Regions from separate parts of the Sporosarcina sp. FA15 genome, predicted to be linked through region 2. Evidence: riboswitches for the same ligand, from Rfam matches in the RefSeq annotation. Region 2 holds a riboswitch; each other region holds the start of a gene.
What was found. A riboswitch is a leader RNA that binds a small molecule or an ion and turns the genes downstream of it on or off. The one in region 2 is predicted to bind S-adenosylmethionine.
Positions count from the first base shown of each region.

Region 1 (11,070 bases), 390 kb from region 2:
CCATGCATATCGAGCACGGTTGCAACGTCATGTGGATGGACATCGTTCAGATTAAAAGTAACAAGTCCGGCACGTTTCTCAGGATCGAGTGGACCGTAAATCTTAAGTCCATCGATTTCCGACATCCGTTCCATTGCATATTTAGCAAGTTCGTGTTCATGCCGTTCAATGTTATCTAGCCCGATTTCTTCAAGAAAGTCGATTGCTGCGCCTAAACCAATTGCACCTGCAATTATCGGCGTACCGCCTTCAAACTTCCAAGGAAGCTCTTTCCATGTCGATTCATACAAACCAACGAAATCAATCATTTCGCCGCCAAACTCGACCGGCTCCATTTTGTTAAGTAAATCTTTTTTACCGTACAGAACACCGATACCGGTAGGACCGCACATCTTATGTCCCGAAAAAGCGAAAAAGTCACAATCTAGTTTCTGTACATCGATTTTCAGATGCGGAGCAGCTTGCGCACCATCGACAACCATAACAGCTCCATGTGCATGTGCAATTTCTGCAATTTCTTTAACTGGATTCATCGTACCAAGTACGTTCGATACGTACATGATGGACACGATTTTAGTCCGGTCTGTAACAACTTCTCGGACTTTTTCAAGTGATAGTGTGCCGTCTTCCTCAAGGTCGACGTACTTCAACACTGCCCCTTTTTCTTTTGCCAGCTGTTGCCATGGAATAATGTTTGAATGATGCTCCATGTATGTGATGACGATTTCATCACCTTCACCGACATTCGCCCGTCCATAACTTTGTGCAACTGTATTTAAAGCCGTTGTCGTACCGCGCATGAATATGATTTCTTCAGTCGACTTCGCATTGATGAAGTTGCGCACTTTCTCGCGCGCTCCTTCATACCCTTCCGTCGCACGATTACCAAGCGTATGCACACCACGGTGGACGTTTGAATTATCAAAGCTATAATAATTGCTTATTGCTTCTATTACTTGGCGCGGCTTTTGAGAAGTCGCAGCACTATCTAGATAAACGAGCGGATGCCCGTTTATCTCTTGGTCCAATATAGGGAAATGTTTGCGGATGTCTGTACTGAGCATTAGCGCACTTTCCTTTCGATAACCTCCGTCAATTGTTTCTTAACGCCTTCAATCGGCAATTTGCTGACTACAGGCGCAAGGAAACCATGAATGACAAGGCGTTCTGCTTCATGTTGAGTAATCCCACGGCTCATCAAGTAAAATAGTTGCAGTGGATCAACACGACCAACAGATGCCGCGTGTCCTGCTGTTACATCATCTTCGTCGATAAGAAGTATTGGATTTGCGTCTCCGCGTGCCCTTTCACTTAACATAAGGACGCGTGACTCTTGGACAGCGTTCGCTCTTGTTGCACCTTTTGCGATTCTTCCGATACCGTTAAAGATACATGTAGATTCTTCTTTAACAACACCGTGTTTCAAGATGAATCCTTCTGTATCCGTTCCCCAGTGAACGATTTCAGTTGTGAAGTTTTGGCGCTGTTTACCGCGTCCAACAACAACTGTCTTCATGTCGCAATGAGATCCGTTACCAACAAGATGCGTGATATTTTCAGAAATCGTATCACTGTCATTCATCAGTCCAAGTGCCCAATCAATTCGGCTATCGCGTCCTGTAACTCCACGACGATTCACATAAGTTGTAAATCCTTTCGCAAGTACATCAACCGCACCGTAAGTAATTTGTGCATTATCACCTGTGAATACTTCAGATACGATATTAGCTAATCCTTTTGCTTCTTCTACAGTCGATAAATAGTTCTCGACATACGTCACTGAACTATTCGCTTCTGCCACAATAAGAACGTGGTTAAAGAGTGAAGCTTGTTCATCATCATGTAAAAACAACACTTGAATTGGCTCTTCTACAACAACATTTTTCGGAACATATACGAAAACGCCGCCGTTTATAAGTGCTGCATGAAGTGCAGTCAGTTTATGCTCGTCTACCTTCACACCGTCTGTCATGAAATATTTTTTCATAAGATCACTATGTTCACGTGATGCTGTGAAAATATCTGTCATGATGACACCTTTAGCTTTCAACTCTTCAGATAAAAACAAGTAAGCTGGTGTGTTGTTGTGCTGTACATAAATACTGTTCTGTTGCTCTTTATCAACAAGTGCACGCGCTTCTTCAGAAAGCTCGTCCAAGGAAGCATACACAGTACTCTCTACCGTATGGGCAGGGAATTCCGTAAAGTTCCATTTGTCAATTTTCGTTTTATCTGGTCTTGGCATTGGAAGCTGTTCCGCTCTCACTAATGCGTCTGCGCGGAAATCCGCCATCCAATCTGCTTCATTCATCTTAGCGGAATAGGAACGGACGTCCTGTTCGGTTAATGCCAACTTTGTTTCAACCGTCATTTTGAATCGTCCTCCTTTCTTAAACTTCCTGCCCGACAGTTTCGTCTTCGATGCCAAGTTCTTCTTTAATCCAGTCATATCCTTGTTCTTCAAGTTTATGTGCTAATTCAGCTCCACCGGATTTAACAACTTTACCTTGCATCATAACGTGAACTTTGTCTGGTGTAATATAGTCAAGAAGACGTTGGTAATGAGTGATGATTAGGCAACCAAAATCTTCGCCACGCATTTCGTTGATGCCTTTTGAAACAACTTTCAATGCATCGATATCAAGACCGGAGTCAATTTCATCAAGCACTGCAAATTTAGGCTTCAACATTGTAAGCTGAAGAATTTCGTTACGTTTCTTTTCTCCACCTGAGAAACCTTCGTTTAAGTAACGTGTAGCCATGTCTTCGTCCATTTCAAGGAATTCCATTTTGCTGTCGAGTTCACGGATGAATTTCATCAATGAAATTTCGTCGCCTTCTTCACGTTTAGCATTGATTGCAGAACGAAGGAAGTCAGCGTTTGTTACGCCTGTAATTTCGCTTGGATATTGCATGCCAAGGAAGATACCCGCTCTAGCGCGCTCGTCCACTGCCATTTCAAGTACATCTTCACCATCAAGTTTGATTGTGCCAGATGTCACAACATATTTGGGATGCCCCATAATCGCTTGCGCGAGTGTAGATTTACCTGTACCATTTGGACCCATGATTGCATGGATCTCATTTGTATTAATCGTCAAATCGACGCCTTTCAATATTTCCTTGCCTTCAATTTCAACGTGAAGGTCTTTAATTTCTAAAGTAGCCATTCCAATACCTCCAATATATTAAAGATGAACGGATATCCATTCTCAATTTAGTATCATTCTAATCTTAACGTAATAAGCATTGCCTTGCAAATCATTGAGAATCGTTTCATTTGAAAGGAATGCCCTTAATTCAAGACTTGTATGCATACATTCTTCTAGACTTCGCTCATTTTCAATTATCCAGTTTTAATGAGAAACCACACAATTCAAAAAACCGGCACGTAATGTACCGGTTCAAACTCGAATTATTAGTATTGATCTGGCTCTAAATTTGTTTTAGTATCGTCACTATCCGTGAATCTGTCAACGATAATAGCGAGTGCGCCATCACCTGTGACGTTCGTTGCTGTTCCGAAGCTGTCTTGTGCCATATAAAGTGCAATCATAAGTGCAACCATCGTCTGATCAAAACCTAGCATCGAAACGAGTAGTCCAGTTGCCGCTACTACTGCACCTCCTGGGACTCCAGGAGCTGCAATCATTGCAACACCTAGCATGAAGATGAATGGAAGATAATCACTGAATTCAACTGGCATTCCATTCATAAGCATGACACCGATTGAACATGATACAAGTGTGATTGTACTTCCCGATAGGTGAATTGTCGCGAAAAGTGGAATCGTGAAATCAGTCACCTTGTCCGACGCACCTGTTTTACGTGCTTGACTTAACGTAACCGGGATAGTCGCTGCAGACGATTGTGTCCCTAGTGCAGTGAAATAGGCAGGTGCCATCGTTTTCATCAAGAAAAACGGATTGCGTTTTGAAAGAGAACCAGCAATCGTATATTGAATCGTTAGCATGATGAAATGAAGAACGATAATCATAACGAATACCAGCGCAAACACGGAAAGAACCTTCGCAACTTCACCGGTATATGTCATATTTAGAAAAATCCCGAAAATATGGAATGGTAACAGCGGAATGATAACGAATGCAATCACCTTTTCTATTAGAACATTCAATTCCTCGAATACAGAGAGCATTGCCTTACTACCAATGGATGCCATACCTATACCTAGTACGAATGCGAGAAGGAGCGCTGACATAACACCCATAATCGGTGTCATTTCAAGTTCAAAAAAGGATTCCGCGGCAGCTCGACCTGCTTTTTCTACCTTGCCGTCTCCAAGACTTCCGATAAATCCTGGCAATAATGCTGTTGCCGAAAAATATGCAATAATACCAGCTACAATTGTAGATATATATGCAAATGCTGTTGCCAATCCAAGGAGCTTACCAGATCCCTTGCCAAGCTTAGCGATTCCGGGCGTGATGAACGCAATAATGATTAGAGGCACTATAAAGTTCAGGAAACCTCCAAAAATCATATTAAATGTTGCGGCAAGACTGACAAACCAGTCCGTAAAGGCTGCTCCGATTGTCGGTATCTTCGGTAGAAGTACACCGAGTACAATTGCTAATCCAATGGCAATAACGATACGCCATATTAGACCAATTTTGAACTTCAAAACCATATCCCCCTATGATAAATATATGTATTTAAGAGACAACAATACCATAATATTTTTGCTATTGGAACATCTATTTGTGATTAACATCTATTGGAAAAAAGAAAACTCCACCGAGTTCAAAATCTTCGGCGGAGTTTTCTTCATACTTATTTTACCGGAACGACTGTGCCATCCCATTCTTTTAAAATAAAGTCTTGAATTTCTTTTGACTTCAATACTTCAATCAAAGCTTTGATCGAATCTTTATCTTCATCACCTTTTCTTACAGCGATGATATTTACATAAGGTGAATCCGCGTCTTCGATAGCAATAGAATCTTTAATCGGATTTAAACCCGCATCGATTGCAAAGTTCGAGTTGATCAGCAATGCATCGCCTTCATCATTTGAGTAAAGCTGCGGCATTAATCCCGGCTCATAGTTTGCGTCAAATTTGATGTTTTTAGGGTTTTCAACGATATCTTTCAGTTCAGCAGCTGTTTTATCTATACTTTCGTCAAGTTTGATAAGCCCTTTTGATTCAAGCATCGCAAGCACTCGTCCGTGATCAGAAATAGAGCTACTCATTAAAATCGTCGCACCATCTGGAAGTTCATCAAGTGATTTATACTTTTTCGAATAAACGCCGATTGGCTCAATATGAATGCCGCCTGCATTTACAAAGTCATATCCCGCATCTTCAATTTGTAATTCGAGATAAGGAATATGCTGAAAGTAGTTTGCATCGAGTTCGCTGGATTCAAGATCTTTATTCGGCAACACATAGTCTTGATATGTTTCGATTTGAAGGTCATAACCTTTTTCCTTCAACAATGGTTTTGCTTGTTCTAGAATGATCGAATGCGGTGTATTGGAAGCTCCGACAACAATCTTAGTTGTTTCTTTTTCGCCTACATTATTGCTGCCGCTAGTGTTTTTTGTTCCGCAAGCTGCAAGCGCGAGTATCAGTACTGCTAATAAAACACCTGTTAGAAATTTCTTCATTTCATAATCTCCCTTTTTTCTAAGATGACAATCTAGGTGATGGGTAAAGATAGTTGTCCACTTTCATCATCAAATCACTTCACAGGAATGACGTCGCCGCCCCACTCTTCGAGAATGAAGTCTTGGATTTCTTTCGATTTCAACACGTCAACCAAAATCTTAATTGCTTCAGTATTTTCATCGCCTTCTCTTACTGTGATGATGTTTGCATATGGCGACTCTGTCTCTTCAATCGCGATAGAATCGTCAAGTGGATTCAAACCTGCATCGATTGCATAGTTTGCGTTGATAACTACTGCATCGCCTTCATCATTTTTATACAATTGTGGTAAAAGTGATGGTTCGTAATTCGCATCAAATTCCAGATTTTTAGGGTTGTCAACAATGTCTTTCACTTCAGCTGTTACTTTATCTACTCCGTCAGCCAATTTGATTAACCCAGCCGACTCTAACAAAGATAGGACACGGCCATGTTCAGCTACTGAGTTACTAAAAATAATAACTGCACCGTCTGGAAGTTCATCAATTGATTTATATTTCGTCGAGTAAACAGCCATCGGTTCGATATGGATAGCTCCTGCATTCGCAAACTTATAACCGTGGTCAATTACTTGTTGATCTAAATAAGGAATGTGCTGGAAGAAGTTCGCATCCAATTCGCCTGATTCTAGATCTTTATTTGGCAAAATATAGTCTTGGTATGTTTCAATGACAAGTTCAATTCCTTTTTCTTTCAATATCGGTGCTGCCTTTTCTAAAATGATTGCGTGCGGTGTGTTAGATGCACCAATGACAATTTCCGTTTCTTCAACAGTTTCTTTGTCAGCTTTGTCTTCCCCACTTGTACTTTTATCATCGCTGTCATTTTTCGCTCCGCAAGCTACCAATGCCAATACAAGTACTGCTAATACTATTCCCCCTAAAAGCTTTTTCATGATTTTTTCTCCCCTTTTTCTATGTTTTATATAATTTACAGGCTAGGCCTGATATTACTGTACTAACTATTATCTCTTGTCGAATTTCCTCACCGCAAAATCCCCGATGAATTGAATGATGAAAACGATAATTAAAATAAGGATTGTTGCAGCAAGTGTAACGTCTTCCCGGCTACGCTGGAATCCATCTAAGTATGCAAGAGTCCCAAGTCCACCTGCTCCGATAATCCCAGCCATAGCAGTGTACCCGACGAGTGCAATCGCTGTTACAGTAATTCCTGAAATAAGTGCAGGCATCGATTCCGGTATAAGAACTTTAAAAATAATCGTTCTCGTTTTCGCTCCCATTGACTTCGAAGCTTCAATTACACCTTTATCAATTTCCTGTAATGCAATCAACACCATTCTTGCATAAAACGGAGCCGCTCCAATAATAAGTGCCGGCATCGCTGCATCCGGTCCGCGGATTGTACCAAGAAGAAATTTCGTAAACGGAATAAGTAAAATGATTAATATGATAAACGGAATGGATCTAAAAATATTGACGAATGCTCCTGATATAATATTGACCAACTTATTCGACCAAAGTTGACCGGGACTAGATAGGAAGAGTAAAATTCCAAGTCCTAACCCAATAACTAAAGTGAACAATGTAGAAACCGCAGTCATATAGAGTGTTTCCACTGTTGCTTCCCACATTTTAGTCCAGTCGACATTCGGAAAAAGGTTTTCAATCATTACCGATCACCTCCGTCTGAACATCATTTTCATTGAGGTATTGAATTGCTTCCTCAATGATTGAGGAATCTCCAAGCAACTGAAGTATCAGTGTGCCGTATGCCCCGCCATGTGTATGGGATATGTTTCCCTGCACGATATTCACATCGACAGTGAATTTCCGAATAAGACTTGCGAGGACAGGTTGTTCTGTCCGCTCCCCTACAAATACAAGCTTGATAAGCGTGCCGGCAGGAAATTCTTCCTTAATATGCGCCATTGCCTGCTTCGCCTCCACGGGTTCCGTCACTTGAGAGACAAACCGCTTTGTGATCGGTTCCTTCGGTGATTGGAACACATCCAGGACATCTCCCAACTCAACAACTTTCCCTGCCTCCATAACTGCAACTCTGTGGCAAATTTTCCGGATAACGTGCATTTCATGTGTGATAAGCACAATTGTCAGTCCAAGTCGTTCATTAATTCCTGTTAGAAGGTCTAGTATTGAATCCGTTGTTTCTGGATCAAGGGCTGAAGTCGCTTCGTCACAAAGAAGGACTTCAGGGTCGTTTGCAAGCGCACGAGCAATCCCTACGCGCTGTTTCTGACCTCCAGACAATTCGGATGGATATGCATTTTCGCGACCAGCCAAACCAACTAATTCAATCAGTTCCGCCACTTTCTTATCACGCTCGGCTTTTCGTACACCCGCGATTTCAAGAGGGAAAGCGATATTCTCCTTCACTGTTCTAGACCACAGTAAGTTAAAGTGTTGGAAAATCATACTCACTTTTTGTCGTGCTTCCCTTAGCTCTTTCCCTTTAATTGCTGATATTTCTAGACTTCCTATTTTAACGCTACCTGACGTTGGCATTTCAAGACCGTTCAGTAGTCGAATCAACGTACTTTTTCCTGCCCCACTATAGCCGATGACTCCAAAAATCTCACCGTCAGTAATTTCAAGCGATACATTTTCGACTGCTGAAATACTGCCTGGCCCTTCACCGTATCGTTTATTTATATCCGTTAAATAAATCATTTTTTTCACCTCAGAAAAATTGTTTTGTTACTAATTTGGTCTAGCTTCAGGCGCCACCCCCTCGGGTCACAAGGCAGTTCGCTGTGGTGGCTTAGGTACGCCCCCTTCGCAATCTGACTTGTGCCTGTCGGGGCTGAGCGGCGCCTTCCGCTTTTCAATACAAAAAAGCCTTCCTGCAGACGGGCAGAAAGGCTTGACGTTATCGAAAATAAACGTTGTCCAATCTCTCATCTTTCAAAGCGTATGCTTTGTGTGACTTGGCACCATTTCACTTACGTGACGGTTGCCGGGCTTCGCAGGGCACTATCCCTCCACCTCTCTTAATAAGAGTGACCTATTCAATTGAATGTTAAGACGAAGTATATCAAAGTTCCATATCTATTGTCAATCTATTTCTTCAAGTAGATACGGTACTGATTGAAATGCATAAATTTTATGGGTTAAAACGCCATCCTTTTGTATAAGAAGGCAAGGAACGCTTTCGATTTCATAGTCAATTGCAATATTTTGTACGTAATTCAAATCTGCTTTCCCGATTGGTATTCCCGGTCTCATGACGGTAATAACTTCCATCATTTTAGATGCGACTGCACAAGTTCCACACATTGGTGTATATAAATAAAACGCTGCCACTGAAGACTCTTTCAAAGCCATCTCCCATTGTTCGCGTGTCCAAGTTTCCATTAATTCTACATCCTTTAAATTAGAAATTCCGGTCTGATTTTAAAATCCGCACCTTGTAGTATTGTAGCCAACACTTTGTATGGGGTCGTCTCCACTTCCCGATAAACCTTTTCTGTGTACAAATGGATTGCTGCCGGGAACTCTCTTTTGAATAAAACACGGGTCTTTTCTCCATCTTCATCCGCATCAACGAAGACAAATAGTTCATGTTCTTCGTAAGGTGCAAGCAATTCTTCAAGCCGATAAGGACTTACTGTGCCGTTCGTACAAATAATTTCGACAGGCTCAACAAGTATTCGTGCCAAACGTTTCTTATCCGAACCGCCCTCGACGATAATTACTCTTTCATCCGACACAAGAAGCCCCTCCTTCGCTCTTTTTTATATAAAGATGCAAAAAACGCCGAAAAAGTACCGGCGCCTTGTCTTAGTTATTCTCCGACAGTCATTTTTTCATACGCTTCAGCTGACATAAGTTCATCCAGTTCAGAAACATTTGAAGGTTCAACAACGATCATCCATGCATTTTCATACGGTGATTCATTGACAAATTCAGGGCTGTCTTCAAGTCCTTCATTCACTTCAATTACTTTTCCGCTGATTGGTGCATAAAGTTCTGATACTGTCTTAACAGATTCAACGCTTCCGAAAGGCTCGTCCGCTTTGATGTCATCTCCGACAGATGGAAGTTCAACGAATACGATATCGCCTAGTTCAGATTGTGCAAAGTGAGTAATACCGATGCGGTAGTTACCACCTTCGTCTTTTACCCATTCATGCTCTTCAGAATAACGCAGATCTTTTGGTGTGCTCATTCCGTATCCCTCCAAATAAATAGTTTCATTCTCTTCAATTCTGTCATATTTCTCGAATAAAGACAAGATAGGAAATCAGTTAGTCCATACTTTGTCGAACTCTTCTTCCTTGAATCCGACAGTCACCTTACCATCACCGAAGACAATTGGTCTCTTAATCAACATACCGTCAGATGACAGCAAGCTAATTTTCTCTTCATCTGTCATTGTGAGCAATTTGTCTTTCAAGTTTAGCTCTCTATATTTCGTCCCACTAACGTTGAAAAACTTTTTCAACTCCAAATCCGATGCCGCAATCATTTTGCCAAGTTCTTCTACTGAAGGAGGAGCTTCCGCTATGTTCACTTCCTGAAAGTCCAAGTTGTTCGTCTCAAGCCATTTTTTTGCTTTCCTGCATGTCCCGCACTTTGGATAACCGTAATAAACTAATCCCATACCGCAACGCCTCCATTTTCGCCATTATAACAGAAAAAACACCTTGGCGCCTATTGGTACCTGGACGTCAAAGTGAGATCGGTAATTTTACTTCATTAAACAATCAAGTCTCTCGATTAATTATTGACTTGCATAATACGATAGCGAGCAGGGCTTGAAAACCGCTATAACCCTTTACTATTTTCGGCCCGCTTTCGGCGAATTAATTACGATATTATTACCGTGGGGCAGGTGCTTTGAAAGAATAGAAAAGATGACTTTCTATAGAGATTGTAAGTGCCCGAAGATGCAATTTCGGGCACTCTCGTACGTTGTACATTTCGTTCTTTGCTTACTTTTGCAAAGATTATGTGATGTCTTATAGGAAATTGACACTTCCTTAAAATAAATATGGAGATACTATAGAGAAGGATTGAGCGGTCAAAATTATATCTTTGACCGCTTATCTTTAGGTGAGAAGCTAGCCATTCTTTCGTCCAAAAAAGCTTCGGCACTTCTTGTATCAATGTCTTTCGAGAGCGGCAAATGAACAAAAACCATGCGATTACCGAAAGAATAAGTAGGGATGCGACAGAGTCGCATCCCTACTTATCAATACATCTCGATAATGGTATTGAAATTGTTCAATTCAAAGCGATACAAAAACAACTACACGTAACGCCCAGTGTGTGATCAAGGTAATTTTAATCTACAGACGTGTTATACGATATACTTCTCCGCTTCGATTAGCTTAACTGAAGCTTCGCGTTTTTTAGCGATGATATTATACGGATTCGAGCGAGTCAATTTACGCAGCGCTGAAATCATCATGCGTTGAT
Region 1 covers NZ_CP188818.1:4,553,431-4,564,500, reverse strand. The annotation lists gene ACP8HG_RS21845 (cysteine desulfurase) at 1-1,064, opposite strand, end outside; gene sufD (Fe-S cluster assembly protein SufD) at 1,064-2,371, opposite strand; gene sufC (Fe-S cluster assembly ATPase SufC) at 2,391-3,170, opposite strand; gene ACP8HG_RS21830 (dicarboxylate/amino acid:cation symporter) at 3,419-4,642, opposite strand; gene ACP8HG_RS21825 (MetQ/NlpA family ABC transporter substrate-binding protein) at 4,792-5,628, opposite strand; gene ACP8HG_RS21820 (MetQ/NlpA family ABC transporter substrate-binding protein) at 5,703-6,563, opposite strand; gene ACP8HG_RS21815 (methionine ABC transporter permease) at 6,633-7,301, opposite strand; gene ACP8HG_RS21810 (methionine ABC transporter ATP-binding protein) at 7,294-8,319, opposite strand; SAM riboswitch class I at 8,544-8,649, opposite strand; gene ACP8HG_RS21805 (thioredoxin family protein) at 8,704-9,003, opposite strand; gene ACP8HG_RS21800 (toprim domain-containing protein) at 9,018-9,359, opposite strand; gene gcvH (glycine cleavage system protein GcvH) at 9,434-9,817, opposite strand; gene ACP8HG_RS21790 (arsenate reductase family protein) at 9,893-10,252, opposite strand; gene ACP8HG_RS21785 (acyl-CoA dehydrogenase family protein) at 10,952-11,070, opposite strand, start outside.
Region 1: it holds a riboswitch for S-adenosylmethionine, as region 2 does, so the genes downstream of both, ACP8HG_RS21810 (methionine ABC transporter ATP-binding protein) here and ACP8HG_RS01675 (methionine ABC transporter ATP-binding protein) in region 2, are expected to answer to the same signal.

Region 2 (11,070 bases):
GTGGTGGGAAAAATAAAACCGCGGCAATGTAATACCTGCCACTGTTCATGAAATCACTGTTAAAAAGGGATGGGTGGGGCTAAGTATGATTTTATGGTAAAATTATCAAAAAGAAGTGAGGTTGGGCACGAATATGCAAACTGGAATAAGGAGTGTAATTGTCAGAAAATTAATCACAACGTTTGTTGCCACAACTATTTTTTCGGCACCGTTTGGTTTTTTCAATATTGGTGGTAGTTCCGAAATTATATATAATCAAGGAAATCAATTTATCGCTTGGTTCTTCATTTTCTCAATGTATATAGGAGTTATTATTCTGATTTACGGAAACTTGGTATCTATTGGAATAGAGCATTTGCAAAGAAAATGGTTCCCGCGACAAGATTGGTTATATGTATTAATTCTTGGTGTTTTTGGATTAGCAAACGGACTATTTTTTCAAGAAATATCACTTGCATTTTATGGTATGTTGGCTGCAATTCTATATGCAGTTATCGACAAGTGGTTATACAAAAGAAATACAAAGAACAAGAGTGTTAAACTATTTTTTCTTATTCCTTTAGCTTCGCTTTTAATAATTTGGGGATATTTTCAATTTACTTCTCCACCTATGCCTCCCTTTACAATAGAAGATGCGGTTACATTTGCAACTTCTGGTGAAGGTACCACAATAGACTATTTCCCTAAAGAAATTAGTGCATGGGAAGGTACCATTGATGGTTATGAAGTTAAAAGAGAAACCAGTGCAATAGAAATTGGAGATGAAATTTATACAGTTACCTTTACGGAAAATTGGAGAAAAGGAACTGTAAAGGGTTCGTGGACTTTTTCTTATAAAGTTGAACGAGGAAGTTCAACTGCTACCCGTGATAAAGGCAATATGCCACCATACTATGGAAAGTATTAAATGCAATCTGAAAAAGCACAAAAAATGAACACTAAAATAGTGCTCATCATAATGTTATTTCGTTGTGCCAACATGACAATAAGAAAAGCAAAGAGCGACACAACGAATTTAATCGTTGTGCCGTCCTATATATGATTAGATATTTTCACTTTCAAAGCTGCTCTTGCGCAACTTAAAAATCTCCATTTCATTTCTAACTGTTTTATGGGATGAGAATTCAAGTTCTTCTTTGATGGTATAATTTGATTCCCCACCACACATATATTTGACAATGACTTTCTATTTTTCAAATCCAAAAAGCTGACTGCACGCGGCAATCAGCTCTCCACATTTCGCTATTCCATTAGTTAGCAGCAAATGTTGCTGGCATGACAACAGCAACAACTTCCCCTGTTGCTACAACTGTGTCGTCTGCAAATACTTCAACAGACACCTTAAATTTCTTCGGATGAATTTCTTCCACCTTCCCCACCGCTTTTAACAATGTTCCTTGCTTAGTTGGTTTCATATAATTCACGTTCAATGACGCTGTGACGAAACGCGGAGGTTCTTCTCCACTGCCTGGCTCATGCCCGTTTTTCCGGTGCAGTGTAAGTGCAGCCGATCCCGTCCCATGACAATCAACAAACGATGCAATCAACCCTCCATAAACAAATCCTGGAATTGCAATATGCTTCGATGATGGTTCATAATACGTTACCGACTCTTCCCCTTGCCAGCCCGTTCGGAAATGATAACCATCTTCATTTAAGCGCCCACAACCGAAACACCAAGCGAAATCATCCGGATAGTCATCTTGAATTGCGTGTACTACTTCGTTAGTCATATCACTTTTCCCCCATTCCACTTTCCAACATAGTCATTATAACATTCTGACAATCCATTAATCCTCTAAAATATCTTTTAGAAACTTTTCTCGATGATCAAGGAAATATTTTGTAATCTGATAATGCTCTGTCATTTCATATTCAGTTTCCTTTATATCTCCATCATCAAAACTCAAAATTGTCGCATCGGGATAGCCTAAAATTATAGGCGAATGTGTTGCAATGATGAACTGACAATTTTCTTCCTGGACAAGATCATGCATAATACGTAGAAACGACAGCTGCCTTTGCGGTGACAATGCAGCTTCCGGCTCATCGAGTAAGTAAATCGCCTTTCCATTGAATCGATTTAAAAATAATGACAGAAATGATTCACCATGGGACTGTTCATGCAATGATTTCCCTCCATAGCTATTAAGAGCGGCAGGGCCTAACCCATCGATATGGGAAGCAAAATGATAAAAAGATTCAGCCCGTAAAAAGAATCCGTTCGTCACTTTCGGCATCCATGACAAGCGAAGATAATCACTTAATGCACTTTCAGACGCATCTACTTCATATGTATTATTCCTCCCTCCACCTGCCGCATTAAACCCGCATAAATCCGCAATCCCCTCTAGCAGTGTCGATTTCCCTGAACCATTTTCCCCCACAAAAAATGTAACACTATTCGTTAAATCCAATTCCGTTAGCGATTGAATTGAAGGAATAGAAAATGGATACTCCTCCTTTGATTGCGACTCTTTTTGAAGAAGTGTTATTTTTTTCAAAAACATTTGATTATGTCCCCTTTCTATAAATTTCTCTGTATAATTCTGCATAGATTACTAAGGTACAAGCTTGATCCCCAACATCTTCATCCGCGTATACTAAAGAAATGAATTACAGGAGGAATAGTAAATGAAAATAAGGGCAGTATTATTGATTGCGATTATGATCATGGGCACATATGCGATGATCCAAGTTTTCCTGGGCTATGATAAGAAAGAGGTTGCGAAGGTTCTTGGCACTCCGGATTCCCATTTTAGTGTAATGACTTTTTCGGAGCCATCACTTTCAGGTGCCGCCCCAAAGATTTGGAATATTAATGATGAATCTGAAATTGAAGGCTTACTTGAATTCCTTCAAGATTACCATGTCCGAAAATTAAAACCCGAAAAAATCAACAAGATTGATAATATCAATCAGTTCATTATTAATTTAACAGATAATAATGGAGACAACTTTAGCATTATTGTAAATGAAGATCTAATTATCCAAAACTCTTCGCTCTATTACGAAGTCGTTGACGGTCCACTAGACGTAGATTGGATTGTTCAGTTTTTCATCAGTAATAAAATTTAACCTATCCAATGCCTGGGGCAAGATAGTCATCTATTCTTGTCCTTTTTTAAAAACAAGAAAGTACAAGTCTTTCACTTAGACCATTGTTTAGACTCCAGCGCTTTTCTTATGCGTATATTTAAGTGGATCAACCCGGAAAATTGATAACTTTTGGAGCAATCGTCCATAGTATTTGTCTTCTTTTTTATATTCAGAAATTGCTCCGCCAGCCACCCTGAGATAAGTAACACAATACCATTGATAATTAGTTCTTTCATTATTTCAACATATATAGACTGATATTCATAAATAATTCACTGATTCGTATTTATACTTACGTCTATATCCCATTGAAGTTTCACACTTCGTATATACTTATAAGAACTGTACTTAAAAGGAGCTAACTAACATGGAATTTAAAAGCATCGATGAACAAGTCATTCAAAAATATCAACAAGATGAGCAGCTAATGATTCGGTTGTTTGTACAATGGTGTGCTAATAATGAAGTGAACCCGCATGAGTTATATAGCCGTGCACACCCAGACCAACAAGAAAATGAGACAATGAAGAAAATAGTTGAGGAAGCTAAATTTGAAGAAGAAATCGACATTGATAACGAAACAATGCTGGATGTCCTACAACTTTTCGGCAATGATGATCTTGCTTTTATCCTAACAGATGAAATCGAACGTCTTTCAAAAAAGCAAAAATAACACATACTATCTGAAAGTTGTCAAAAAAGGGATTTGTTTTTTTACTTTTACCCTATTCTACTATATACTATTATTTAGTTCGACATCCGTAATAAAAGGGAGAGATTAGATTGGTAAAGAGTATGCCGCTGCGTTCAGAAGTAAAGACAGAAGAAACATGGAATCTGCAAGACCTTTTCAAAACAGAAGAGGAATATGATGCTGCGATAATTGAATTGGTAAAAGAAGTCGATGCATTTGCCGAAAAATTCAATGGCAACATTAGAGATGCTAAATCAGTAATAGAGGCATTGGAAGGCTTTGCGGCTGTTTATGAAAAAGTGGTTCCTGTTGGCACGTATACGAGTTTGTCATCAAGTACAGACCAAACGGATGACGAAGCACAAATGCGCTCAAGCAAGTTTGGTTCCACTGCCGCAAAAATAAACAGCAAACTATCATTTGTCAACAGTCAACTTTCTGAATTACCCATTGATGTTTTGGAAGATGCAATGAAACAGTCAGGTGATTTTAAAAATTACTTGGAGAAATTGATTCGCAAAAAAGAGTACCAATTGCATCCTGAAGTTGAGAAAACTTTAGCTGCCTTCTCTTCCACATTCGCCGGGCCATATGGCTTGTATAACACGACAAAAATGGTGGATATGGCATTTGATGATTTCGAAGTCGACGGGAAAAGTTATCCGTTAAGCTATGTGTCCTTCGAAGGTGACTGGGAGGGCGAAACGGATACCGCCAAACGCCGTGCTGCATTCGATGCATTCTCAGCTAAGTTAAAAGACTATCAACATACAACTGCAAAAACATATGACATGCATTTACAAACGGAAAAAACAACAGCTGACCTAAGAGGGTATAATTCGATTTTCGATTACTTATTGTTCACCCAAGAAGTCGATAAGTCCATGTATGACCGTCAAATTGATTTAATCACAAAAGAACTTGCACCTCACATGCGGAAGTACGCGAAACTTCTGCAAAAAGTCCATGGACTTGATAAAATGACGTTTGCCGACTTGAAAATCTCGCTTGATCCAACATACGAACCAAAAATCACCGTAGATGAATCGAAGAAATATATTGATGATGCCCTTGCTATAATGGGTACTGATTACATGGAGATGGTGGATCGTTCATACAAAGAACGATGGATTGATTTCGCTCAAAACAAAGGTAAATCAACAGGAGCATTCTGTTCCAGCCCTTATGGCAACCATCCATATATCCTTATTTCATGGACAGGTAGTATGAATGATGTATTCGTCTTAGCTCATGAATTAGGGCATGCGGGTCATTTCTACAATGCAAATCGAGAGCAAAACGTATTCAATGCACGCCCATCACTATATTTCATCGAAGCACCTTCGACGATGAATGAAATGCTCGTGGCTAACCACCTATTAGAAAACTCAAATGATCCGAAATTCAAGCGTTGGGTTATTTCATCAATCGTTGCACGCACGTACTACCATAACTTTGTAACGCACTTACTAGAAGCTGCCTACCAACGAAAAGTCTATGAACGCATTGACGCAGGCGGAAGTGTCAACGCCGGTGTATTGAACAACTTGAAACGCGGCGTGCTTGAAGAGTTCTGGGGAGATGATGTGGAGATTAATGAAGGCGCGGAACTTACATGGATGCGTCAGCCACACTACTACATGGGCTTGTATCCATACACATACAGTGCTGGACTCACAATCTCCACTCAAGTATCTAAACGTGTCCTTGAAGAAGGTCAGCCTGCTGTCGATGAATGGCTCGAAGTATTGAAAGCTGGTGGTACAAAATCCCCTGCTGAACTGTCAAAAATGGCAGGTGTCGATATTACAACAGAAAAACCATTGCGTGACACAATCGCTTATATCGGTGATTTGATTGATCAGCTAGTTGTGTTGACGGAAGAAATTGAGGCAAACGAAACGGCTAACGTTTCACAATAAAACAAAAGCGCAAATGCCTGTTCAGAGGCGCTTGAGTCTAGACGTGAAATATCAGCTTTCGCAGGTTATCCACTGTACAAGATTTTATAATTTCCTAGGCAGGAAGAACAAAAAAGCTGACGAAACCGTAATGGTCTCGTCAGCTTTTTGACGTTGTTAATTAGATTTTACTTCATCCACTCTGGTTTACCAAAGCCTTCAAAATCTGAATCAATTACTTTTTCAAATTCTGCTGATTCTACTATTTCAATAATATCTTTAGCAAATTGCTTATCAATGTTTTCCGTTTTTACAGCAACTACGTTTCTGTATATATCAAGCATGTCCTCTAGTGCTAGCGCATCTAATAAATTCATACTTGCAGCCAAGGCAAAGTTTCCAGGAACTGCCGCTAAATCAGTACCGTCAACTGAACGTGGAAGCTGACCCGCTTCGATTGGCTGAAACACCAAGTTCTTCTTATTCATTGTTACATCTTTTTCAGATACTTTTAGCACTTCTGCATTTGGATCTAATTCAATTAGACCTTCATCCTGTAACACTAAAAGGGCGCGGGCTCCATTAACAGGATCGTTTGGAATGGTAACTTTTGCTCCATCCTCAATAGCTTCAATTGTCTTGAATTTATTCGAATAAATGCCCATTGGAGCTGTTGGTACGATAATAAGTGGTGATAATTCAGCTTCCGTTTCTTTAACGACATTTTCTAAATAAGTCGTGTTTTGGAACAGGTTTGCATCAATATCGCCACTTGCCAGTGCATTGTTCGGCTGAATATAATCACTAAACTCAATTAGTTCAACTTTATATCCCTTTTCTTCAAGTCCAGGAATAATCGCCTTTTTCAACATATCACTATATGGTCCAGCGGTTGCACCAATTTTCACAGATTTGTCATCCGAAGCTTTTTCTTTGCCACCACAAGCAGCTAGTGCGGTTCCAACTACAAGTACTAATACAACTAATAGAAACTTTTTCATAATTTTCTCTCTCCCCATCATCGTTTATCAATTACTTTTGAAATCCGATCTCCTGCAAACTGAATTACTTGTACAAATAGTATTAATATCACCACGGTCACTACCATTATTGTATTGTCGTAACGATAGTAGCCGAATCGAATTGCTAAATCCCCGATTCCGCCACCACCAACAACACCAGCCATTGCTGAATAGGCGACTAAACTAATTACTGTAAGTGTCACGCCTTGAATAATACTTGTTTTTGCTTCAGGCAATAGTACATCTTTGATAATCATCCACGGAGTTGCACCAACAGCGATTGCAGCTTCGATAACACCTTTATCAATCTCTCTTAGTGAAGTCTCCACAATTCTTGCGAAAAAAGGGATTGCTGCCGCAGATAATGAAACACTAGCAGCCCCAGGGCCAATCGGAGTACCTACTATTAAAATCGTTAAAGGGATTAACGCGACGAGTAAAATAATAAACGGCACAGAACGGACCATATTGACGATAAAGCCAATAACTGAGTTCAATGCCCGATTTTCTAAAAATAAGCCTTTATCGGTAGTGAACAGCAAAATCCCTAGCGGAAGCCCAATAACAAGTGCGATAACGAGAGAAATACTTATCATATAAAGTGTTTCCCCAAATGCTTTTGTAATATCAGGCATTAACTCTATAACGTGTTGTAAATCAATTCCCATTGTCAATTACCTCCACTTGAGCAGCTCGTGATGACATATAGGCAATTGCCTTTTCTATTTCGTCATCCTCGCCTTTTAGTTCCATCAGGAAAGTACCGAGTGGCCTTTCTTGAATATATTCAATGGAGCCGTGTAGGAAATTACCTTGTATAGTAAATTGCTGCACAGTATCTGAGATAATTCCATCGCCTGCGACATCACCTTTAAACATGACTTTGACCAGTTTGCCCGTGCACTTGCTCAAAATTATTGACGGCACATCAAATGACACAACACTACTAATAAATTCTTTCGTCAATTCTTCTTGAGGATCTGAAAATATATCATATACTTGTCCTTCTTCAATCACTTTTCCATCTTGCATAATTGCCATGCGATCACAAATTTCTTTCACGACATTCATCTCGTGTGTTATTAGAACGATTGTAATCTGTAATTCTTTATTTATTTTCTTCAACAGCCTTAAAATAGATAGCGTCGTATTTGGATCTAATGCAGATGTTGCTTCATCACACAGTAACACTGAAGGATTATTCGCTAGTGCTCGGGCAATACCTACCCGCTGCTTCTGGCCACCACTCAGCTGCGCAGGATAAACATCCCGTTTATCCGAGAGGCCAACCATTTCTAGTAAGTCCGTTACCCGAGCGTTTATTTTATTGGCAGGCGTTTTGGCTGCCCGTAAAGCAAATGCTATATTTTCATATACTGTCTTTTGGCTGATTAAATAAAAGTGTTGAAAAATCATTCCTATTTTCAGACGTGCCTGACGGAGATTATTCCCCCGTAACTTCATCAAATTTAATCCATCTACTAAGATCGTTCCGCTCGTTGGTTTTTCCAACAAATTTAGACAACGGATAAGAGAACTCTTCCCTGCACCTGAGTAACCTACGATTCCGAAAATTTCTCCTGTGTTAATGTCGAGTGAGACATTATCAACACCAGTCACGATTCTCTCTTTTGTTTTGTATACTTTTGATACGTTTTGAATTTGAATCATGCAATTCTCCTCTTTCTATAAATAGAAGTACGAAATCTCAGATGTCTGACCATATAAAAATGCTTCTCTCATATATGAAAGAAGCACCGAAAATAAAAAGGTTTCAGCTCATCTTTCAGAATGAAATTCACTCTGTAGGAGTTAGCACCTTCCTTACATTACGCAAGGGGTTGCTGGACGTCATCGGGCCTATCCCTCAGTCTCTCTTGATAAGTACCATTATGTAATTATTTTGATTGATAAGTTTCATATTAGTATGTCTCAATAAGATTGTCAACATAATATGTTCTGATATATAACAATTTATTATCATTTTCATTTCATTCCATGTATACTGACAATAAGAAAAGCGGAAGGCGCCGTCTAGACGCGACAGGCATAAGTCGATCCAGGGGAAGGCAGTCTAAGAGCGCGACGTCCTGTCGCAACGACTGCATACCTGCATCCTTGCAGGCACGACGTGGCGCTCTTTGCCACATAGCTGGATTGCTTTCAAGGAACCTAGCCTAAGTACGCCGCGTCCTGCGGCAATGGCTAGGTGACCCACTTCCTGTGGGCCTCCGAGCGGCTGGCTCCTGGAGCTAGACAATAAGAAAAGCGCAAGCGCCTTGGTAGACCCGACAAGCGCTGGAGTCTAGATACTGCTCCAAGTGAAAAACTTATACTATCTTACTCTTTTACACTAAAGATTGGATTACATAGAAGAGAGGTTATTACATGGCACTATCAAATCGACTCAAGAACCTACCACCGCACTTTTTCGCATCACTTGTTCGAAACGTACAAGAAGCACTTTCTGAAGGACGCGACGTTATTAACTTGGGGCGTGGAAATCCCGATCAACCGACACCTCCACATATTATAAAAGCACTCCAAGAAGCAGTCGAAGATCCAACAACACATGGATACTCCCCTTTCAGAGGGACTGCCGAATTAAAACAGGCTGTTGCTGACTTTTATAAACGAGAATACGATGTTCATATTGATCCTAAAACAGAGGTAGCGATTCTATTTGGAACAAAACCTGGATTGGTCGAGTTACCCCTCGCGATTATGAACGAAGATGAATTACTTTTATTGCCGGATCCGGGATATCCCGATTATTTATCGAGTGTAAGCTTAGCCAATATTAAATACGATTTAATGCCATTACTTGCAGAAAACGATTTTTTACCTGATTACTCTGCTCTTTCCGATGAACAAAAGAAGCAAGCAAAATTAATGTATTTGAACTATCCAAATAACCCAACAAGCGCAACAGCCACACTTCCATTTTTCGAAGAAACGATTGCTTTGGCAAAAGACAATGATATTGCAATTTTGCATGACTTTGCCTATGGTGGAATCGGTTTTGACGGTGCGAAACCTGTCAGTTTCCTGCAAGCAGAAGGTGCAAAAGAAGTTGGAATTGAAATGTACACATTGTCAAAAACGTATAATATGGCGGGATGGCGGGTCGGTTTTGCCATCGGTAATGCCGATATTATCGAAGCAATCAGCTTATTGCAGGATCATTTATTCATAGATATATTCCCAGCAATTCAGCGCGCAGCAACAGAGGCATTATCGGGAAGCCAGGATTGTGTGGATGAGCTCGTTTCACTTTACGAAAGCCGCCGGAATGTCTTAATTTCCGAATGTAAACGAATCGGTTGGGATGTCATCGCGCCCGCTGCATCTTTCTTCGCTTGGTTACCTGTACCAGAAGGATATACAAGCGAATCATTCACCAAGTTACTATTAGACAAAGCAGACATTGCCGTAGCACCGGGCCATGCTTTTGGAAGGTATGGTGAAGGATATATACGTGTTGGCTTATTGGAAAGTGAAGACCGTTTAAAAGAAGCAGTTGCACGAATTGAAAAACTCGATATTTTTTCACGATAAAATAATTTAATTTGAATTTCATATCAAAAAAGCCAGGAGTTTTCTATTCTTGGCTTTTTTGACATGAAATATTCTTAGTTCGTTAGAAACATTGAAAAGAGCGAATATCATTTGGACTTATCACATGATGGATCCAGCCACGCCTTCTTCTCTGTACTTTCCAGCTAGTTATTGTGATTGTTTGTGTCATATTTATCTTCTAGTTTCGGAATTAATTTTTCCCATATCAGATATTTTCATATAAATTTCGATCAACTATGTGATTCAGATTTCCTATAAAGATCACACCTTTTTCATTTCAAGCTAAATCCAATCTGTATAGAATCTGCAATTCTCTTGTAGCCGATCTCTTGGTAGATTTTATTTGCTGTCGGATTCATCAAATCAGTGTAAAGCACACAAAAATCATATTTTTTTAGAAGTTCCTTTGTTCCAGCTGCTACCATCGTCCGCGCGTAGCCTTTCTTTCGCTCTTCCTTTGGTGTAAATACAAGGGAGACAGTTACGCCATGATTTGTCGGTCGGGCTTTTTTCATCATGGAAACTACTTTGCCATTATCCTCCCACAAAAATACTTCCTGTTCGGCTACAAATGATGCAACTCGACTTTTCACATCTTCCACTGCTGTTAGCGGAAGTCCTGCATCTTCCTCAAACAAGTTGAACCACATCTCAATGAGTGAACAATCATCCGTATTTGCCAAACGCCAAGAGCCTGGACTGTGTTCAAGTGTTTCATCTATATTATCTAATCGATACAATCCCTGGTCCATCATCAATTGAGGATACACACTTG
Region 2 covers NZ_CP188818.1:325,577-336,646, reverse strand. The annotation lists gene ACP8HG_RS01720 (hypothetical protein) at 1-32, shown strand, start outside; gene ACP8HG_RS01715 (hypothetical protein) at 134-907, shown strand; gene ACP8HG_RS01710 (PaaI family thioesterase) at 1,251-1,733, opposite strand; gene ACP8HG_RS01705 (AAA family ATPase) at 1,791-2,510, opposite strand; gene ACP8HG_RS01700 (hypothetical protein) at 2,635-3,078, shown strand; gene ACP8HG_RS01695 (hypothetical protein) at 3,467-3,772, shown strand; gene pepF (oligoendopeptidase F) at 3,883-5,715, shown strand; gene ACP8HG_RS01685 (MetQ/NlpA family ABC transporter substrate-binding protein) at 5,883-6,695, opposite strand; gene ACP8HG_RS01680 (methionine ABC transporter permease) at 6,713-7,384, opposite strand; gene ACP8HG_RS01675 (methionine ABC transporter ATP-binding protein) at 7,374-8,387, opposite strand; SAM riboswitch class I at 8,493-8,603, opposite strand; gene ACP8HG_RS01670 (pyridoxal phosphate-dependent aminotransferase) at 9,105-10,274, shown strand; gene ACP8HG_RS01665 (GNAT family N-acetyltransferase) at 10,568-11,070, opposite strand, start outside.

Region 3 (11,070 bases), 300 kb from region 2:
AAATAACTTCTTAACTTTCCTTCTGCCATGAATCCATTCTTCTCTAACAGTCCGATAGATGCACTATTAGCAGGAAATGTGACTGCCCCCATACGGTGCAATCCGAGTTCATCAAATGAATAATCCAAAACTGCTTGTAATGCTTCAGAGGTAATACCGCTTCTCCAAAAGTCTGGATGTATTTCAAATCCAACTTCCGCTCTTTTCATACCAAGTGCCAAGTTATTCAATCCAATTGTGCCTACAAACTGGTTCCCGTCTTTTATCGTAATCGCCCAGCGCATTCCTCTTTTTGTTTCATAAGTACTTCTGAAATGCTCAATAATTTTTTCCGCCTGAGCCAACTCGTACATCGGATCCATCCCATAATACTTAACTACTTGTGGATTTGAAAAAATGGTAAATAGTGCAGGCGCATGACCTGATTCCACTTTAGTCAATCGAAGTCGCGGCGTATTTAAAACTGGAAATGTCATACTAGCCCCTCTTTCACTTCATTTTCAACTCTATCTGCCAAAGCTAATGGATTGCATTGTTCTATATACTTTTCTTCCGCAGGGAAATACCGTTGGTCGTACTTTAAAGCGATTTCTTTCTTATTCCCCATATAGATGTCCCTATCTGTAATCCTTTTTAACCTCGTCTCTTGATCCAACTCTAGATAGACGACTATTTCAAAATACGGTCTCAATTCAGGACGTTGTAGAAAAACCCCTTCAACGATTACTGTTGTTCCCGCGGGGATTTCAATTTCCCGCAGTATATAACTGTCAGTTTCTCTGTTATACACTTCGATTGTCTCATTCACATCCAAACCACTTTTCAATGGTAGCAGTAATTTTTGTATTAAATAATCATACCGCCATTGTAAATGATAATAGCAATACCATTCTTCATAATTCTCGTTATAACGGACTTCCTTTTTGTGCACAAAATCATCAAGGTGCAAGATCACTGAGCCCTCTAACTGTTGCTGCAATTTATAGGCATACATCGTTTTTCCCGATCCGCCAAGACCGTCAATTCCAATGAGCACGGAACATTTAGAGTGATTTTTCATTTTGGTATTCCCATTTCACGAAATGGATAGAACCTGAACTTCACTGAACCAATAACTGATTTTTCATCGATGAAACCGATGATTCTACTATCTGTACTGTTTCTTCGATTATCTCCAAGCACGTATAAATAGCCTTCAGGTACTTCCACTTTAAAGTCTTGTGTTAACTTCTGGCCTTCGAAAATCCCAGCTTTATTCTCTTGCACATAGTCCTCTTCATATTCCACGCCATTTATATAAAGCTTGTCGTTGTTCATGACGACGACATCTCCCGGAAGACCAATTACCCGCTTAATGAAATTGTCCTCTGAATCCGGAGCATGGAAAACAATCATGTCAAAACGATCAATCTTATACACTTTTGAGATGACAATTTTATTATCATTTTCAAAAGTCGGCTGCATCGATTGACCCGATACGACAACTGGTGTAAATAAAAATTGGCGTATGACGATTGCAATGACGAATGCAATTGCTACTGATTGTATCCACGAAATGAGCTCACTTTTGCCGCCTTCTTTCATACAATACCCCCGTCTACTATATAATTCATATTATTTACCATATAACGTACTATGCGTTTATAGACTACTATGCTCTATATTCTATTCTTTATGATAAATTCCTGCCCAACTTAAAAGATTCTTATTATAACAATCGCGCTTCGTTCACCACAATGTTAGGTAAGTGAAAAAATGTCTCCGTCAATTCAATAAAACTTAATCATTCATATCTTTAATTCCGTGTTACTTTTCCACTTATTCCGGTCGTAAAATTATTGGTTAGGCAAAGTAACTAGTAATGCAGAAGCTAATACTAGTTGTATATGATAAAAACAAAAAGCACTGAACTTTTGAGGTTCGGCGCTTTGAATATTGCGTACTATTTACCCCGAAAACTAGAATTCTCCCGGTAGTTTATTATTTCATATCCGAAAATTCTTGCTCACTTCCATCTGTGAATTCAATTTCCAGATCAAACTCCGCGTAATCTTCTGCACCAAATGCTTTGGACACCTTTTCTATTACTTCTTCTCTCGACATGTCTGTTGTTAAACCTAGCTCTTTAAAAATCGGTTGCAATTCACTATAAGCTTTATCTCCTGATAGCTTAATGTTATTTAATTTGTTCTTGTATTCTGCTTCGGTTTCGGACATATCCAAGTCAAATGAAGCTTCAATTGCATCTCTCTTCTTGACTGTATCTATATCTAAGTCAAATGAACGGAAACCGAACTCGCTCTGAATTTCCTCATTCGTAGGAGCGTTCTTTACTATCTCTTTATCGGTACACGCACCTAATATAAGTGCCGTCGATAATAGTGCTGTAGCGTATAACGAAAGTTTTTTAGTGTTCAAAAGATAATTCCCCTTTTCAATGTATTATCCATGCTTCATAATTCATCTTTTCAAGTAAGTTCACCTATCACGTTGAGACGAATTATCCACTGATTAGTAGGGTACATGAACAAACGGTGTTGAAAGGATAAATAAGAATACATATATAACCTAGCATTCTCAGAAACTGTCTTACAATGTTCGACAGAAAAACTGATACTTATACATAAATATAGCATACCTTATCCTGTCGGTACCATTATGGACCCAAAAATATACATCGTTTGAAATAGAGGTCGCCTGCTATTTAGTGATAGTCATTGAAGGCATCCAAAAAAGTTAAAAGTAATATCTGCACTACATATTAAGATTAACAAGGTGGTATACCTCACCAGTTTTACGAACGAATTTAGCGAATGAGCAACAAGTGTGAGACGAAGTAGAGGGATGCAGTTCAATCCCTCCTCAGCAATCTACTATCGGGCTTATTGCGTGAGACCATAACAAAGCGACAAAGCGTTGTTGGAAGAATCTTCTATTCGTTAAGCGCCGACTGTATAGTACAAAGATTATAGTAGCAAAACCATTAAGTATTTTACCGATTCCGTTATACCGCCTACTAGTAAAGCGGCTCCGTCCAAAGACAGAACCGCAAGATGATTAAGATTAATTTTAACTCTAAACAAAAACCTTCCAATTTCCCGGCAGCTAATTGTTATTAAACTTTGAAATGGCTCATGGCGGTGTGCAGATTGTCACTTAACCCCGCCAATGTATCCGCGGCTTGTGCTACCTCACGGATTGCCCGAAGCTGCTCGTCCGTCGATGCACTAATTTCTTCACTTGCCGCAGCTGTTTCTTCAGCTGTCGCCGCCATAGTTTCAATTGTCTCCATAACCGTCTCCTTATGTTCAACGACCTTATTTACTTCGTCATAGACACTGCTGATGGACTGTTCAAGCTTATTCATGAGTTTGGAAATGTCTCCGAACGTCATTTGTGTAGCCAGCACGACTTTTCCTTGTTCCTCAAATGTCTCCCCCGTTTCCCTCATTTGCCTCGAAACTTGGTGGGAGCCATTTTGAAGTTCTTGAACGGTCGCTTTTACTTCATCTGTTGCTCGTGCAGATTGTTCAGCTAGTTTCCTCACTTCATCAGCAACGACCGCAAAGCCTTTACCGTGTTCGCCAGCACGTGCTGCCTCAATGCTCGCATTAAGCGCCAACAAGTTCGTCTGCGTGGAAATTTGAGTTATCGTTTCCATGACAATTCCGATTGCTCCAACTTTCGTTTCCAAATCTCCAACGACATCCGCCATCGATTGCAGATTTGTCTTCCAGCCATCGAACGACAATTGTAGCTGATTGACTTGGCTGACTCCACTTTTGTTGACCTCTTCAGCTTCTATTGCAATGCCTGTCATAATGCTCGCTTTTTCTTGAATCCCTATTAGTTGTTCGCTTAAATAGCCAACTGTTTGCGTCACATCTTCTGTATCATGTGCGGATTTCGTTGCACCTGATGCGATATCATCGATAGCCCCCGCCATCTGCTCACTAACGGCATTCGTCTCTTCTGCGGATGCACTTAAGCTTTCTGCCGCTAAACGAACTTCATCGACAGAAAGGTTAACCAATGTAATAACATCACGAACTTTTGAAGTCATAGCATTAAAATTGTTTGCAAGTTGACCAAATTCATCCTTCGATTTCACATCCGCGTATGCGTTAAGGTTTCCTTCCGTCACCTTATCCATTGCTGTACGAATTTCACCGAGAGGACTAACAATTCTTGATATTAAGAACCAAAGAACAACAATCATTACTATTCCTGCTAATATGAAAGTTATGATGATTAAGTTCCTAGTTTGACTAACTGAACCATCAATTGCATCTTGATTGAACGCGGCACCAACTGTCCAACCGAAATGCGGGACTTCGGTAAAAACGCCGACCATTTCATTCTTATCTTCATTGTATTGTCCGATTCCCTTAGTTTTTTCTTCGTTAAATAATGCCGTTAAATAAGATAAATCCGCCAATTCCTCTTTGTCTGTTAGTAAATGAGGGTGAACGATTGCCCCATCATTTCTATCAAATAAGAATGGGTAGCCTCCAAATCCAAATTCACTTTTGGATACACTATCAGTAATATTTCCCAAACTAATGTCTACCCCAATAACACCAACAAGTGAATTGTTTCGTTTCATCGCTTTAGATGCCGTAATAACATATCCACCTGACGCTGCATCGACATATGGATTCGACCATACAACTTTGTCTGGTTGGTCGCTAGCTGCTGTATACCATACGCGGCTAGTCGGATCAAATCCATCGATAACGAGATGGGGAACAAATTTGGTATATTTGTTTTCGAATCCAAAATACATTAAATCCGTATCCGTCATTTGTCCCATATAATCATTAAAGACCTTTTCGATGCCTCGACTTAATTCGCTATCACTTCCAGTGCCATACTGCGTCTCTATAAATGATGTGACTTCCGGATTTTCGGTAAGCAAATATAGCGTTTTTTCATATTGCAACATACTGTTTTCAATCGATCGACTCATCTCCTGCACGGCAACTTCACTTTGATTTATAAGTACATTTTCCGTTTGCTTTTGCATTTGAAGATTAACGAACAAGTTTACTACCGTAAGGATAATGAAAAATAACGCTATTACACTGACAATAATTTTTGCTTTAATCGATTTCATTTCACTTACCTCCTTCTACTTTGATTCGACATACTTCACTCATAAATTCTGACCTCATTAGACTATATTTTTGATTATAGTCTAATAGTCACTAGAATGATAGAATATTTTAAATAATATAATGTATTTCGACTTATTAAATATACGCAAAATAAAAAACGCCATTCTCTGGCGTTTTAAATGCTTACTTAATACGTTGTAAATGTTTCGTACAATTAAACAGCTCGCATAGGTTTCGATCTTCTTGCAGTTTAATAATAGTGACTGATGTGTTTTCCAGATCCATAGCTAAATCCTTGTAAGGGACAAGCTCTTTTATCAATCGACCAATAAATCCTCCATGACTGACGACTAAGATTCGTTTATCTGGATGCAATTCTTTTATTTCCTCTATGAAATTAAGTCCGCGTGAAATAATTTCTTCCTGCGGTTCGAAACCGAGTTCCAGCTGTCTCCATGAGTGCCCCCATTTTTTTACTCGCTCCATTTCCGTCAATCCTTCAACCAGGCCACCCCCTGATTCCCGCAAGCGATTGTCCGATAAGAGACGGATATCAGGCATACTGTCCGCGATGATTTCAGCTGTTTTTGCAGCACGAATTAAAGGACTTGTGTAGATGACATCCCATTGTTCACCAGAAAGTCTTTGAGCTACACCGTGTGCCATCTCAATTCCTTCATCATCAAGTGGGACATCAGTACTTCCTTGTGCCCTTCCTTCTTTATTCCACGCGGTAACGCCATGTCGTACAAACCCAATTATCGTAATCGTAAACACCTCCCTCTTCACATTTACTCACAAACCATTTCCAAGTATTCCCTATACGACATACCCTAGCGACCTTAGAACATTATTCATAAATGATTCCGTATATAAGTATACTTCCTCGCGCTCTGGTTCCTGATAAACGTCATGGTACAGCCGTTTCCATTGCTTATATTGAAACTCAGAAAGTTCCTGTCGGATAAACCATTTCTTAGCAAGCACTATGTCTGTTATTTTATCCTCTTCCGCAATATGCATAAGCACTGGGATATCATGAACACTTCTTTCGCTCTGCGCAACCAATTTCATGAATGATTGTAACTCTTTATACCAGGCTACGGTGAATTCATCGTTATAAAAGTCATCTTGCTTAGCTTCTTCATATAAATCACTATTGCGTGTTAACATCTCAATGTCAATTTCATGATTCAATTTCATGGATGACGAGAATTTTGTCAATACGTTCGAAAATTTAGGTGGCTGATGACGCAATGCTAGCCATGGGGAACTAAAAACAGCCCCTGCGCATTCAATTTTCTTTCGCTGTAAAAGACGCATTACGAAGGTGGCACCTATTCCATGTCCAATAATGAACAAAGGTAAATTATCATCGAGACCGACCGCTATTAATTTTTCCACAAATTTAGCGTAGGCATCAAATTGTTCATCGTGAATTTTTCCGACACCTTCCGCCCCGTGTCCAGGTAAATCTCCTGTCACGACATGAAAACCGCTGTTTCTTAGTTTCTGAATAAGCCATGCATTTCTACTATGATGTTCGTACACATTATGGACGATGGCCACGACAGCTTTTGGTGGCCCTTCCGCTTCCCATTTCCACATGGTCATCTTCCCCTCATCTATCTAGTTCTTTTATCTATATATTTCCCTATTTATCTACAATAAAAACCTAATCTTTGTTACGATAATTATACACTACCTAAAGAAAAGAGGAGAGCATCATGATTTATCCTTATAAAGGAAAAACGCCTGTAATTGATCCGTCCGTTTTCATTGGCGACTTCACGACGATTTCAGGTGATGTGACAATTGGTCCTGAATCGACAATTTGGTTTAATACCGTAATCCGGGGTGACGTATCTCCAACAATTATTGGACGTAAAGTAAATATTCAAGACTTATGCTGCCTTCATCAAAGCCCAAAGTTTCCGCTTATTCTTGAAGATGAGGTGACAATTGGGCACCAAGTAACGTTACATAGTTGTACGGTAAAAAAAGGAGCGCTTATCGGTATGGGTTCCATTGTTTTGGACGGTGCTGAAATTGGCGAAGGGGCATTCATTGGCGCAGGCAGTCTCGTGCCGCCTGGTAAGAAGATTCCCCCGAATACGCTAGCACTCGGGTCGCCAGCAAAAGTCGTGCGTGAGCTGAATGACGACGATCGTGCGGACATGGAACGGATTGTTCAGGAGTATGCCGAAAAAGGGCAGTATTACAAGAGTTTACAACAGTAATAAAAGAGCTGCCTTTGAAGGCAGCTCTTATTTTTTTATAAATAAAAAGATTACTAAACCAATTAACACAAATAACGCAACAACCCCAACCAGTAGTAACAAACCTATTAAACTCATAGCCCGACGCTCTCTCCTCTCCGATCAGGTTTCACTTTATAACAATTGTATCATTTGTTTATAGCTCCTGTGATGAGAGTGTACGACAGATTCGCTACACTCTATGACGCCCGCTAAATCAAACATCCTAAACAGAAAAAACACCAAAAAACAGGGAAATCCTGCCTTTCAGTGTTTACACTACATTATTTCCCTGCTAACTCTTTCAATGCATCAGCTTTATCCGTTTGTTCCCACGGTAGATCAATGTCTGTACGGCCGAAGTGACCGTATGCAGCTGTTTGTTTATAAATTGGGCGGCGCAGATCAAGCATTTTGATGATGCCTGCTGGACGAAGGTCAAACAGTCCACGCGTAAGCTCAACAAGTTTACTTTCCTCGACTGTGCCTGTTCCAAATGTATCGATAGAAATCGATACAGGTTGTGCAACACCGATTGCATAAGCAAGTTGCACTTCACATCGATCTGCAAGTCCTGCAGCGACAATGTTCTTCGCAACATAACGTGCCGCATATGAAGCCGAGCGGTCCACTTTCGTCGCATCTTTCCCAGAAAACGCACCGCCGCCATGACGCGCATAACCACCGTACGTGTCAACGATGATTTTACGGCCAGTAAGACCTGCATCTCCTTGAGGTCCCCCTATTACGAAGCGGCCAGTTGGGTTGATGAAGTACTTCGTGTCTTCATCGATTAAATCAGTTGGTACAACCGGGTTTATGACGAATTCTTTAATATCACGCTGAATTTGCTCAAGTGTTATTTCAGGGTGATGTTGCGCTGAAATAACAATTGTATCGATGCGTACTGGTTTATTGTTTTCATCATATTCAACAGTCACTTGTGTTTTTCCATCCGGACGCAGATACGTAAGGGTTTCATCTTTGCGTACTTGTGCAAGTCGGAATGATAATTTATGAGCTAGGCTAATTGGTAACGGCATCAGTTCCGGTGTTTCATTACAAGCGTAACCGAACATCAAACCTTGGTCACCAGCTCCAATTGCTTCAAGTTCATCATCTGTCATCGAACCTTCACGCGCTTCAAGTGCCTGGTCAACGCCTGCAGCGATGTCGGCTGATTGTTCATCGATCGCAGTCAAAACTGCAGATGTTTCCCAATCAAATCCGTATTTCGCGCGTACATAACCAATTTCTTTAACAGTTTCACGCACAACTTTCGGGATATCGACATATGTTGTCGTCGTAATTTCTCCTGCAACGAGGACAAGTCCTGTTGTAATTGTCGTTTCACATGCAACACGTGCATTTGGATCTTCTGCCAATATAGCATCTAGAATAGCATCCGAAATTTGGTCACACATTTTGTCCGGGTGTCCTTCAGTTACCGATTCTGAAGTAAATAGTCGGCGATTTGTCATGTTATTTCCTCCTTATATCCTACGAGATTGATACGGTACTCATATGTCCCATGTAGAGTCTTTTCTAAATGAAAAGACTACAAGCCATTGCGAGCTCTATACACGAGGATTAAGGGCGATATCATATAAAAAGCCCTTCGCTCACGTAATAATACATGAGGAAAGGCATGATTTCATAAGCACCTTTCACTCTTATCATACAAGGACTGTGCCTTGCTACAGGTTTGGCACCTTCGCGCAGACAAAACGTCTGTGCAGGTTGCCGGGTTTCATAGGGCCTGACCCCTCCACCAGCTCGGGATAAGAGTATCCGTTCAACTATATATGCTACGAAAAATCTTGTTGCATGTCAAATCTTTTTACCCATTTTGCGTATAAATCCTTGAGGTTTGAATTAGTATAGATTATTATTCTTAATGTGTTATACTAATTCAATAATGTGATGACACCCAATTGATTGGGACTATATGCAAAGGACGGTACATACTTATGATATCTGCGAAAATTAGTGATGACCTCAACAAACTTCTTTCTGGGAAAAATGTAAAAGTTCAACTTTCAGTTCCACAACTTGTTGAAAAAGCGATTTCACGTGGTGAAGCTCAATTGACATCAGACGGAGCGGTTACAGCTCAGACAGGCAAATATACAGGTCGTTCACCTAAGGACAAATACATTGTTGAGGAAGCGTCCTCCAAAGACAAAATCGATTGGGGCAACGTCAATCGTCCAATCTCTTCTGAAATTTTCGATTCATTATATAATAAAGTAATTACTCATTTGAGAACAAAAGACGAACTGTTCGTCTTCAAAGGTTTTGCAGGCGCAGATCCAGCTTCACGACTATCCATTCAAGTTGTGAATGAATTTGCATGGCATAACCTGTTTGTTCACAACTTGTTCATCCGCCCAACTGAAGAAGAACTAGTACAACATGAATCACAATTTACAATCGTTTCGGCTCCTTCATTTAAAGCTGATCCTGTGGTCGATGGTACGAATTCAGAGACATTCATTATCGTATCAATGGAAAAACGTATTGTTCTTATCGGTGGAACTGAATACGCTGGCGAAATGAAAAAATCAATCTTCTCAATCATGAACTACTTACTTCCTGAAAATGGAATTATGCCGATGCACTGTTCGGCAAACGTTGGTGAAGACGGTGATGTTGCCCTATTCTTCGGTCTTTCTGGAACAGGTAAAACAACACTTTCGGCAGATGCAAACCGTAAATTAATCGGCGATGACGAGCATGGCTGGTCTGACACTGGTGTCTTCAATATCGAAGGCGGTTGCTATGCAAAATGTATTAATTTATCACAAGAAAAAGAACCTGAAATTTTTGGTGCAATTCGTTTTGGTTCCGTACTAGAAAACGTTGTCGTCGATCCGGAAACACGCATTCCTGACTACGATGATGGTTCATTAACTGAAAACACGCGTGCAGCTTATCCTATCCAAGCAATTGATAACATCGTTGACCCTTCTGTTGCTGGTCATCCGAAAACGATTGTATTCTTAACGGCAGATGCGTTTGGCGTGCTACCTCCAATCTCGAAGTTAACAAAAGAACAAGCAATGTATCACTTCCTAAGCGGGTTCACTTCGAAGCTTGCCGGAACTGAGCGTGGTATCACATCACCTGAAGCAACGTTCTCAACGTGCTTCGGTTCACCTTTCCTTCCACTTCCAGCGACAGTATACGCTGAAATGCTTGGGAAGAAAATTGATGAACATGATGCACAAGTATTCCTTGTTAACACAGGCTGGACTGGCGGCGTCTACGGCGTTGGTAAACGTATGGATCTTAAATACACACGCACTATGGTACAGGCAGCTCTTGCTGGAGAATTGAACAACATTGAAACAGAAACTAACGGCGTATTCGGCCTCGAAATGCCTACATTCATTGAAGGTGTTCCAACAGAAGTGTTGAACCCGCGCAATGCATGGGCAGACGGCGAAGCATACGATGTAAAAGCAAATGAATTGGCAAACATGTTCCATGAAAACTTTAAAAAATTCGGTATGGTTTCTGAAGAGATTACGCTTAAAGGCGGACCGATTGCATAATTTTCAAATTAAACAGTGTAGCACATTGAATGTGCTACACTGTTTTTTTGTACCTGGGATTTGTAATTGTAAAAATGGAGTTGTAACTGCAACTTATTTCGTCTAATTGCAAATTTGGCGTTTTAATTGCAAACCCGT
Region 3 covers NZ_CP188818.1:20,877-31,946, reverse strand. The annotation lists gene ACP8HG_RS00235 (GNAT family N-acetyltransferase) at 1-476, opposite strand, end outside; gene ACP8HG_RS00230 (AAA family ATPase) at 473-1,060, opposite strand; gene lepB (signal peptidase I) at 1,057-1,584, opposite strand; gene ACP8HG_RS00220 (YusW family protein) at 1,981-2,418, opposite strand; gene ACP8HG_RS00215 (methyl-accepting chemotaxis protein) at 3,116-5,116, opposite strand; gene ACP8HG_RS00210 (histidine phosphatase family protein) at 5,301-5,894, opposite strand; gene ACP8HG_RS00205 (alpha/beta hydrolase) at 5,937-6,725, opposite strand; gene ACP8HG_RS00200 (gamma carbonic anhydrase) at 6,845-7,357, shown strand; gene metK (methionine adenosyltransferase) at 7,660-8,856, opposite strand; SAM riboswitch class I at 9,046-9,163, opposite strand; gene pckA (phosphoenolpyruvate carboxykinase (ATP)) at 9,346-10,932, shown strand.
Region 3: it holds a riboswitch for S-adenosylmethionine, as region 2 does, so the genes downstream of both, metK (methionine adenosyltransferase) here and ACP8HG_RS01675 (methionine ABC transporter ATP-binding protein) in region 2, are expected to answer to the same signal.